Linked DNA regions of Hydrogenophaga sp. SL48. The protein of the gene in region 3 interacts with the protein of the main gene of each other region in a pairwise test. Links are inferred from orthologs where the notes say so. Each region holds a gene or a part of one and is shown on either strand. Other genes may lie near its edges.

Region 1 (3,241 bases), 600 kb from region 3 along the record:
CCCACACATCGGTGCGACCCGCTTCCAGCAGCGAACGCGCTTCGGCCTGGAGACCACTCTCCCAGGCCGAGGTCAACGGGAGTGGTGCCTCGGCCAGGGGAGCCGCGCCCACCGCCGGCGGGAACACCGCGGTCACCACCGGCGACACCGCGGTGTCGGGCACCGCCGCGACCGTGGGCACCTCCTGCGGGGCCGGGGCCTCCACCAGCGCGTCCGACAGCGCACCGGCGCCCGCGAGCACCTCCGGCGGCAGGTCTTTGAGTTCGATCACCTGGGCGGGGGCCATGACGGTCAGCCAGTGGCACACGTTTTCCAGCTGGCGCACGTTGCCCGGGAAGTCGAACGTCCCCAACAGGCGCAGCGCGCCATCGGAGATGCGCTTGGGCTCCACGCCCAGTTGTTTGGCGCTCTGCTGCAGGAAAAAACGCGTGAGCATGGGCACGTCTTCGCGGCGCTCGCGCAACGCGGGCAGGCGCAGGCGGATCACGTTGAGGCGGTGAAACAAATCCTCCCGGAACACGCCTTCCTTGACGCGCTGTTCCAGGTTCTGGTGGGTGGCCGCGATCACGCGCACATTCGCGCGCACCGCGCTGTGTCCGCCCACGCGGTAGAAGTGGCCGTCGGACAACACGCGCAACAGGCGTGTCTGCAGGTCAAACGGCATGTCGCCAATTTCATCGAGGAACAGCGTACCGCCGTCGGCCTGCTCGAAGCGGCCCCGGCGCATGGTCTGCGCGCCGGTGAAAGCGCCGCGCTCATGACCGAACAGCTCGGACTCCAGCAGGTCCTTCGGAATCGCGGCCGTGTTGATGGCGACGAACGGCCCGCCCGCGCGCGGCGAGTGCTTGTGCAGGGCACGCGCCACCAGCTCCTTGCCCGAGCCGGACTCTCCCGTGATCAGCACCGTGACCTGGCTCTGCGAGAGCCGGCCAATGGCGCGGAACACGTCCTGCATCGCGGGCGCCTGGCCCAGCATCTCGGGCGCGTCGGTGATCGACTCCTGGGAGACCTCTTCACGCTGGCTCTCTTCGACGGCGCGGTGGATCAGTTCGATCGCCTTGGGCAGGTCAAACGGCTTGGGCAGGTACTCAAAGGCGCCGCCCTGGAAGGCCGACACCGCGCTGTCCAGATCGGAGAAGGCCGTCATGATGATCACGGGCAGGCCAGGCAGCTTCTCCTTGACCTTCTCCAGCAGATCGAGGCCGGAGCCACCAGGCATGCGGATGTCACTCACCAGCACCTGCGGGCCTTCGTGCTCGGGCGTCTCGGCCAAGGCCTTGAGCACCTCCTGGGGGTTGATGAAACTGCGTGTGGGCAGGTTTTCTCGCAGCAGCGCCTTCTCCAGCACGAAGCGGATCGATTGGTCGTCATCCACTATCCAGATCGGCTTCATGTGAGCGTCTTCCCTTCCTCAATCGAGGCGTTTTGGTTTCAAGGCAACGGAATCAACAATTTGAAATCCGTCTGGCCGGGCGCGCTCTCACACTCGATCAATCCGTGGTGCTGTTGCACGAAGGTCTGGGCCAGTGTGAGCCCCAGACCTGAGCCGCCATCACGCCCCGACACCAGCGGGAAAAAGATGCGGTCCTTGATCGAGTCGGGCACGCCAGGCCCGTTGTCGATCACATGCAATTCCAGTGCCAGCCGATAGCGCTGCTTGCCGAAGGTGACCTGTCGTCCGACGCGTGTCTTGAAGGTGATCAGCGCGTCGCCCGAGGCAATGCGCTCCGACAGCGCCTGGGCCGCGTTGTGCGCGATGTTGAGCACCGCCTGGATCAGCTGCTCGCGGTCGCCACGGAACTCGGGAATCGAGGTGTCGTAGTCGCGAACCACGCGCAGCCCCTTCGGAAACTCGGCCACGATCAACGAGCGCACACGCTCACACACCTCGTGGATGTTCACGTCACCCACCACGTGCGGGCGGCGGTGCGGCGCGAGCAGGCGATCCACCAGCGACTGCAACCGGTCGGCCTCGTGGATGATGACCTGCGTGTATTCGGTGAGTTGCTTGTTGTCGAGTTCGAGTTCGAGCAACTGCGCTGCGCCCCGAATACCCCCCAGCGGATTCTTGATCTCGTGCGCGAGGTTGCGGATCAGCTCCTTGTTGGCCTGGGCCTGGTCGATGAGCCGCTCTTCACGCTCCTGTCGGGTCTGCTGCTCCAAAGGCAGCAACTCGACAATCACCTCGCCCTGTGTTTCGGTCTGTGCCACGACGACGTGCACCGGCAGGGGTTCGTGGGTCACGCGCTTGAGCCAGGCGTCGTAACGCAGGGCCGCAAACTCATTGCCACGGGCACCGGAGAGCGCGTTCTGCAGCAACTGCGGGTCGGTGAAACAGTCCTGCAGATACGCGCCCGCGATGCTGCGACGGGACATGCCCAAGGCATCTTCCAGAGCGGCGTTCGCATACAGCACGGCCCCATCGGACGCCACCACCGCCACCAGGGTGGCCAGCAGATCAAGGGACTGGAAACGGCTGTGGGCGGGTACAGCGCGGGAAGCGGGGTGGCCCGGCAAGGACGATGCGCGGGCGGGGGACGGAGTGGGGTTGGGGCTGGGGTTTTTCAAGCCGCTATTTTGCGGCAGATTCGGGCGCGGTCTGCGTGCCGGACGCAGCGGCGCCGGGGCTGACGGATGGCACACCACCCATCCGGCTCAGTTCTCTCCGCAGGCCGCTCACATCGCTTTCGGCACGCGTCAACGCGGCCTTGAGTTCGGCCACACGGTCAAGGTAGCGCTGGTGGTTGCGCGACTCGATACCTTCTTTTTCCGGCTGTCCATTGGCATAGGCCTTCTGTGATTGGACCAATCGATCCTCGGCTTTGCGCAGCTCCGCTTCGAGGATCTGGCGCGCGTCGCTGTCGCGCGAGCGCTGCTCGGCGGAATCGTTGCGGGGGGCGCTGCGCGGCGCAGCGGGTGCGGCACTGGTGCGTGGCGCTGTTGCAGCCTGCGGTGAGGTACCTTGCACAATGGTGATGTTGCCTCCCTCCATCACCTTGCATCCGCGGCTTTTGGCCACCACCGCGTTGTTGGTGTACTCGTTGCCGCATCGGTAGATGCGTTCCTGTGCCAGTACTGGCGACAGAAAAGCAGAAGTGATGGCAAGAGTGAGCCAGCGAATCGAGGCAGCGGGTGTCATGTTCAGCAACGCAGAGTCTCCATGCGCCAGTGGGCGCTTGACAGTTCACTTTCCAGTATGACCGAAAACATGCCTCACGGTTCCTGAAACCGAACGACCGGT
Region 2 (3,769 bases), 280 kb from region 3 along the record:
GCCTGCTGCTCGGTGATGCCGGCCCGCTGGGCCTCCACCTTCAGGCCCTCGGACACGCGCTCGGTGTTGGTCAGGCCCGGGTTCAGCCCCACCACGCGCACGCCGCGCGAGGCGTAGGTGTGGGCCAAGCCGGCGGTGGCCAGCATCAGGGCGGCGTTGGCCGCACCACCGGCCAGGTGGACGGGTGTGGGGACCTTGCCGCCATTGCCGATGATGTTCACGATGACGCCGGCGCCCCGCGTGGCCATGAGCTTGACCACTGGGTCGATGACGTGGATGTAGCTGAAGAACTTGGCGTCCATCGCGGCGCGCCAGGCGGCGGGTGTGAGGGCTTCGGCGCTGGTGCGCAAGGCTGCTCCGGCGCTGTTGACCAGGATGTCGATGGGGCCGAAACCGGCCTCGACCTGACGCACCATGTGCGCAGCGGCCTCAGGGTCGATCAGGTCGGCCGCCACGGTGAAGGCTTCGCCCAGCGAAGCCCGGGCGGCGTCCAGGTGGGCTTGGGAACGCGACACCAGGGCGACGCGGGCGCCTTCGGCCACGAACGCGCGGGCACAGGCCAGACCCACCCCTTTGCTCCCCCCGGTGATCAGCACACGCTTGCCTTGCAGTCCGAGGTCCATGACAGGTATCCGGGTGGTTGGGGTTGTGGGGAGGCGCTGCGGTCGGGGCGTTCAGCCCTCCAGAATTTCCAGCAACTCCGTCTCGATCTCGATCTGGCGCTTGTTCATCTGCAGCTCGCGCCCGGAGATCAGGAAAGTGTCTTCCACCCGCTCGCCCAGCGTCGTGACCTTGGCCAGCTGCACGCTGATCTCATGGCGCGCGAGCACGCGAGAGATGCAATAGAGCAGGCCGGCACGGTCGCTGGCCGAGACACTCAGCAGCCAGCGCTGGGCCTTTTCGTCGGGACGCAGGTCCACGCGCGGCGTGATCGGGAAGCTCTTCACCCGGCGCGACAGGCGGCCCTTGCTGGGCGGGGGCAGCGGTCCGTGCTGGTCGATCGTGCCGGCCAGGTTGTTCTCGACCATCGCGATCAGCTCGCGGTAGTGGTCCGACAGCGTGGGCGCCACGACCTGGAAGGTGTCGAGGGCATGGCCGGTCATGGTGGTGTGGATGCGTGCGTCCAGGATGCTGAAGCCGGCGTTATCGAAGTAGCCACAGATGCGCGCGAACAGGTCGTTCTGGTCGGGTGCGTACACCAGCACCTGCAGACCTTCACCCTCAGGGGACAGGCGGGCGCGCACGATGGCGGCGTCGGGCTCGGCAGGTGCCGCCGGATCGGGGGGCGTCGCTTCGGCGCGCGCGTTGATCGCGATCTGGCGCGTGAGCACGCGGGTGTGCCAGGCGATTTCGTCGGCCTGGTGGCGCATGAAATAGCCCACGTCCAGCGTGTCCCACAGCGCCTTGTGCGCCAGGTAGGGCAGGGCGTGCAGCGCGAGCATGGACAGCGCCTCGCGCTTGCGCGACTCGACCACGGCGTCCGGGTCGGGTGCTCGGCCGCCGAGGGCGCGCAGGGTGTAGCGGTAGAGGTCTTCGAGCAGCTTGCCCTTCCAGGCGTTCCAGACCTTGGGGCTCGTGCCGCGGATGTCGGCCACGGTGAGCAGGTACAGGGCGGTGAGGTAGCGCTCGTTGCCCACGCGCTGGGCGAAGGCGCGGATCACGTCCGGGTCGCTCAGGTCCTCCTTTTGTGCCATGCGGCTCATGGTCAGGTGCTCGGACACCAGGAACTCGATCAGCTTCGTGTCTTCCCGGTCAATCCCGTGCTGGCGACAGAAGGCGCGCACGTCTTTGGCGCCGAGGTCGGAGTGGTCGCCGCCCCGGCCCTTGGCGATGTCGTGGAACAGCGCCGCGATGTAGAAGATCCAGGGCTTGTCCCAGCCGGCGGCCAGCTGCGAGCAGAAGGGGTATTCGTGCGAGTGTTCGGCGATGAAGAAGCGGCGCACATTGCGCAGCACCATCAGGATGTGCTGGTCCACGGTGTAGACGTGGAACAGGTCGTGCTGCATCTGCCCCACGATGTGGCGGAACACCCAGAGGTAGCGGCCCAGCACCGAGGTCTGGTTCATCAGGCGCATGGCGTGCGTGATGCCGTCGTTCTGCTGCAGGATCTGCATGAACATGGCGCGGTTGGCCGGGTCGGCACGGAACTTCGCGTTCATGATCGGCCGCGCGTTGTACAGCGCGCGCAGCGTGCGGGCCGACAGACCCTTGATGCCCACCGTGCTCTGGTAGATCAGGAAGGTCTCCAGGATCGCGTGCGGTTGCTGCACATAGAGGTTGTCGCTCGCGACCTCCAGCATGCCCGCCTTGTCGAAAAAGCGCTCGTTGATCGGGCGCATGCGGTCCACGCCCATTTCGTCGCTGTTGAGGCGCTCTTCGATGTTGAGCAGCAGGATCTGGTTGAGCTGGGTCACGGCCTTGGCCGCCCAGTAGTAGCGCTTCATCAGCTGTTCGCTGGCGCGGCGGGCCATGCGCACGGGGGGCATCGCCTGCGCGCCGCCCGAGGTGATCACCGCCGGCACTTCCGCCTTGAAACCAAACGACTCGGCCACCGCCGTCTGCAGGTCGAACACCAGCCGGTCCTCGCGCCGGTTGGCCAGCAGGTGCAGGCGCGCGCGGATCAGGCTGAGCAGCGCCTCGTTGGCCTTGATCTGGCGCGCCTCCAGCGGCGTGGCCAGGCCCTTGCGGGCGAGCTCGTCCCAGCTGCGGCCCAGCCCCGCGGCGTTGGCCACCCAGAGAATGATCTGCAGGTCGCGCAGGCCGCCGGGCGACTCTTTGCAGTTGGGCTCCAGCGAGTAGGGCGTGTTCTCGAATTTGTTGTGCCGCTGGCGCATCTCCAGCGTCTTGGCGACGAAGAAGGCCTTGGGGTCCATGGCCTCGCCGAGCTGGTTGACGAGGGCGTTGAACTGCGGCCTGGACCCCGTGATGAGACGGCATTCGAGCAACGAGGTCTGCACCGTCACGTCGCGGCTTGCTTCGTCCACGCACTCGGTGGCGTTGCGCACGCTGGACCCGATCTCCAGGCCCACGTCCCAGCACGAGCCGATGAAGCCTTCGATGCGCTCCTTGAGGGTGGCGTCGGTCTCGGGCGAGGCGCCTTCGGGCAGCAGCACCAGCACGTCCACATCGGAGTTGGGGAAGAGCTCGCCGCGGCCGTAGCCGCCCACGGCGATCAGCGCGAACCCCGGGCCGAAGCCGGCCGTCTCCCAGAGCTTTCGCAGGGTCTGGTCGGTCAGGCGCGCCAGCTGTTGCAGCGCCCGCCGCACACCGCGGGTGGCCGACCCCTGCAAGCCCAGATTCGCCAGCAGCGCGGCTTTGTCGCTGCGGTACTGCAGGCGCAGGGCGCCGATTTCGCCTTTGGCGTCACCCATGCGCGGTCTCCCCGGTTCAGCAGCTGGTGGTGGTGACGAACGCCGGCAGCGGCGGGCTGCCGGCCGACAGTGTCAACACCTCGTAGCCGGTGGGCGTGACGAGGATGGTGTGTTCCCACTGGGCGGACAGCGAGCGGTCCTTGGTGACGATGGTCCAGCCATCGCCCATTTCCTTGATGTCGCGCTTGCCAGCGTTGATCATGGGCTCGATGGTGAAGGTCATGCCGGCTTTGAGCTCTTCGAGCGTGCCGGGGCGGCCGTAGTGCAGCACCTGCGGCTCTTCGTGGAAGCGCTGGCCGATGCCGTGGCCGCAGAACTCGCGCACCACCGTGTAGCCGTTGCCCTCGGCAAAGGTCTGGATCGCGTGGCCGATGTCACCCAGGCGCACGCCGGGCTTG
Region 3 (3,815 bases):
ATGGCACTGTCCAACAAGTTCGGCGGCATCGTGCTGACCACAGGCAACAAGAGCGAAATGGCCACCGGCTACTGCACGCTGTATGGCGACATGGCCGGCGGGTTTGCGGTCATCAAGGACGTGGCCAAGACCATGGTGTTTCGCCTTGCACGCTGGCGCAACGCGCACGACCCCTATGGCACGGGCGCCAATCCGATCCCCGAGCGCATCATCACCCGCCCGCCCAGTGCCGAGCTGCGTCCCGACCAGAAGGACCAGGACAGCCTGCCCGAATACGCCGTGCTCGACACCATCATCGAGCGCTACATGGAGAACGACCAGAGTCCGGACAGCATCGTGGCAGCGGGTTATGCGCGCGCCGACGTGGACAAGGTGGTGCGCTTGATCCGCATCAACGAATACAAGCGCCGCCAGGCACCGGTGGGGATCCGCGTGACCCACCGCAGTTTCGGCAAGGACTGGCGTTACCCGATCACGAGCAAATACCGGGCTTAATCCTTCTGTGCGACGCGCGGCCCCCCGGGGGGCTGTCTGCGGCCCGGTAAACCCGGGTTCGCGGCATCGCTGGGCTGGCACCGTTCAGGGTGACCAGACCTCAGAGCCGAAGCACCGCGCGCATCTCCCCGACCTCGATGCCCGCCGCGTTCCTGAGCGGTGGCGGGACCAGGCCGGCCAGCACGGCGCGGCTCTCGGCATCGAGCCAACCCAGTTGGTCCAGCGCCGACACCAGGGCCACCATCAACGGAACCAATTGCCCCTCGCTGCATTTGGCCGCGATGCCGATGCCACGGCTGAAGCTGGCGATGGCCTGCACGCCATCGGCGCCGACCTTGCTCACCCAATCCCCCCGGCCCGCGCGCATCAGCGTGAGATCGTTGCGACCCTGGCCGCTGACCAGCTCGGGGTGGCGGGACATGGCGTGCGCGACGCGCTGCGGAGCGAGCCCGTAGACGGGGTCTGGGTCGGTCGGCGTCAACCGGGCAAACGCATGGGCCAGTGAGCGTAGCGGCAAGGCGTAGTTGGGCGCGCTGCAGCCGTCGGTACCGCGCACCAGCTGCTCGACCGGCACACCCGAGAAGTGGCTCACACTCTGCGCGATCTGCCGTTGGACGGGGTGCTGCGTGTCCAGATAGCCGCTGAGCGGTTGTCCCAGCGCATGGGCCAGCAGCAGCATGCCGGTGTGTTTGCCCGAGCAGTTGTGGTGAAAGCGGTTGAAGATCGCACCCGGTTCGGGCTGGCGCCCGGTGGCACCGTAGAAGTAGGGCACGTGGCTCCCGCAGGCCAGTGTGGCTTCGTTCGCGCCCATGCGGGCCAGGAGGCTGGCCACGCGGTCCACGTGCATCGGCTCGCCGCTGTGGCTGGCACAGAGCAGGGCCACGTCGGCATCGTCCAGACCCAGCCGGTCGGCGGCGAGGGCGATCAACGGCATGGCTTGAAACGGTTTGAGCGATGAGCGGGTGAACAGCGGCGAGTCCACGTCACCGACGCTGGCCAGCAACTCGCCCTGGGCATTGACCACGGCCAGCGAGCCGTGGTGGATGTTCTCCGGATGACCGCCACGGTAGCTCACCGTGATGGATACGTGGCGGGGGAGGGCCGTCAAGGCTGGCGGGATTGTGGGCATGTGATGGCTCCGGTTTCGGCGGAGTGTATGACCGGGTTGGTGACCCTTGGGCATAATGATCTTTTCCCTTCTTGAACCGCCCCGGAGACACATCCCATGAAGCAAATCACCGCCGTCATCAAACCGTTCAAGCTCGAAGAAGTGCGCGAAGCGCTGGCCGAGCAGGGTGTGACGGGTCTGACGGTGACGGAGGTCAAGGGCTTCGGCCGGCAAAAGGGGCACACCGAGCTCTACCGTGGCGCCGAGTACGTGGTGGACTTTCTCCCCAAGGTCAAGCTGGAGGTGGTGGTCAAGTCGGCGGATGTCGAGCGTTGCGTGGATGCCATCGTTCGCGCCGCACGCACCGGCAAGATCGGTGATGGCAAGATTTTTGTGACCTCGGTCGAACGTGTGGTGCGCATCCGCACCGGTGAAGAGGACGAAACGGCGGTCTGACCGGGCTCAGATCGCGTCCACGCGCGCCGCTGGCGAGAAGCCGGCGGCTTGAACCAGGTCGGGAAGCAGCCGCGCAGCGTCTGCATCAACCCGAATCAGGTTCATCTGCCAGTCACCCATGAACTGCTGCTGCACGCCAGTGTGCAGGAACGCCAACAGGCTGTCGTAGTAACCGCCCAGGTTGAGCAGCCCGACCGGTTTGTCGTGGTAGCCCAGCTGGCGCCAAGTCCAGACCTCAAAAAATTCTTCCAGCGTGCCGATGCCCCCCGGCAATGCGAGGAAAGCGTCAGCGTGTTCGGCCATGAGGCGTTTGCGTTCGTGCATGGTGTCCACGACATGCAGCTCGCTGCAACCGTGGTGCGCCCACTCTTTTTCCACCAGTGCCCTGGGAATGATGCCGATCACCCGTCCGCCGGCGGCCATGGTGGCGTCGGCCACCAAGCCCATCAGACCATTGCGACCTCCGCCGTACACCAGTTGACCGCCATGGCGACCGATCCATTCGCCCACGGCACGGGCGGCGTCTGCGAACGTGGGGTCGGCACCCGGTCGGGAGCCGCAATAGACGCACAAGGAAAAGGTGGGGGTGCTCATGGGTCTGGAGAGAGGGAGGGGGTCAAAGCCAGCGAACCCAGATCGCTGCGCTCCAGGTGCCTGCGCACAGCAGCAGGCTCAGCAGCACGGCGGCGCTGCCCATGTCTTTGGCCCGCTTGGACAGGGTGTGCCATTCCGGCCCGATGCGATCCACGGCAGACTCCACGCCCGTGTTGAGCAGCTCAACGATCATCACGAACAGCACCACACCGGTCAGCAACACCACTTCGACCCAGGTCCGCCCCAGCCAGAAGGCCAAGGGCAGCATGACCAGTGCTGCCATGGCCTCCTGTCGGAACGCGGTTTCGCCCCATCCGGCACGCAGGCCTGCCAGGGAATAACCAAAGGCGTGCCATATGCGCGGCAGTCCGGTTCGAGCTTTTTGCGCGTCCGGGGCTTCTTGTGGCGTGGATGGGTTCATGAAGGGAGCGTCAGCGCTTGTCGCGCTTGGGTGTTTCGATGGGCTGGAAGTGCACCAGCCGGGTTCCGGCCAATGCGTCGTGAACGAACTGCCGCTGGACATGAAACCGCGACAGCAGCGCCCAGACCAGCACCCACCCGACCACGATCACCGCCAGTTCTCCACCGGGCAGTGAGAAGGCTGCACCACCGGCCAGCGGTGGCAGAAACCACAGCCAACTCAAGACGTAGCGCCACAGGGCCCGTGTCTGTGTCAGCGGCCGCCCTTGACTGTCCACCACGCGGATGTTCCAGGTTTTCATGGCCAGGGTCTGGCCCTTGGCCCAGAACCACGCGAAGTAGATCCCGAACACCACGAACAGGAAGGCCTGTTGCAGATGGCGGTTGTCCAACGCGTGCCGGGTTTGGGTGAGGGTGGAGAACAGGTAGCCGGCGATGAAGACCACACCAAACAAAAGCATGCCTTCATACAGCCAGCAGGCCATTCGTCGCCGCAGTGGCGGGGCCATCAGGTTGGCCGCCTTGGTCTGAAAAGGGGGAGAAGCGGGGTCGGTCATCGGGCGGTGGAGGGATTCAGGGGCGGATTGTCGCACTGCGCGCCCTGCCTTTTTTGACCCTCAAGCCTGTCTGATTCCACAAAGACGGATCGCAACCTCTGTTGCAGTGCGATAATGTCCGGCTGCAATTCAAAAAGGCAAACGGGTCAAGGTCCGGCGGGGTATGTGTCCGCTCATGTCCATTG

The links.
Region 1: the proteins of IM738_RS07130 (region 3) and glnL interact in binary tests that used the Escherichia coli proteins (3 or more experiments, as listed by UniProt). The link is inferred for Hydrogenophaga sp. SL48 from one-to-one orthologs.
Region 2: the proteins of IM738_RS07130 (region 3) and IM738_RS08575 interact in binary tests that used the Escherichia coli proteins (3 or more experiments, as listed by UniProt). The link is inferred for Hydrogenophaga sp. SL48 from one-to-one orthologs.

The regions. Positions count from the first base shown.
Region 1 is NZ_CP063400.1:893,085-896,325, reverse strand. The notes cover bases 475-3,241. They hold glnL (nitrogen regulation protein NR(II)), read right to left. Parts: upstream 2,518-3,241; coding sequence 1,432-2,517; downstream 475-1,431. Other genes in these bases: IM738_RS04300 (hypothetical protein), read right to left, coding at 2,573-3,139; ntrC (nitrogen regulation protein NR(I)), read right to left, coding at 475-1,393. In the rest of the region: more of ntrC, read right to left, coding at 1-474.
Region 2 is NZ_CP063400.1:1,775,150-1,778,918, reverse strand. What follows is about bases 475-3,769. They hold IM738_RS08575 ([protein-PII] uridylyltransferase), read right to left. Parts: upstream 3,372-3,769; coding sequence 675-3,371; downstream 475-674. Other genes in these bases: map (type I methionyl aminopeptidase), read right to left, coding at 3,388-3,769; IM738_RS08580 (SDR family NAD(P)-dependent oxidoreductase), read right to left, coding at 475-623. Also shown: more of IM738_RS08580, read right to left, coding at 1-474.
Region 3 is NZ_CP063400.1:1,495,171-1,498,985, forward strand. The notes cover bases 524-3,389. They hold IM738_RS07130 (P-II family nitrogen regulator), read left to right. Parts: upstream 524-1,720; coding sequence 1,721-2,059; downstream 2,060-3,389. Other genes in these bases: IM738_RS07125 (asparaginase), read right to left, coding at 596-1,624; IM738_RS07135 (TIGR00730 family Rossman fold protein), read right to left, coding at 2,066-2,653; IM738_RS07140 (diacylglycerol kinase), read right to left, coding at 2,676-3,074; IM738_RS07145 (RDD family protein), read right to left, coding at 3,085-3,389. Outside these bases: IM738_RS07120 (NAD+ synthase), read left to right, coding at 1-495; more of IM738_RS07145, read right to left, coding at 3,390-3,630. UniProt on the Escherichia coli protein: P-II indirectly controls the transcription of the glutamine synthetase gene (glnA). P-II prevents NR-II-catalyzed conversion of NR-I to NR-I-phosphate, the transcriptional activator of GlnA. When P-II is uridylylated to P-II-UMP, these events are reversed.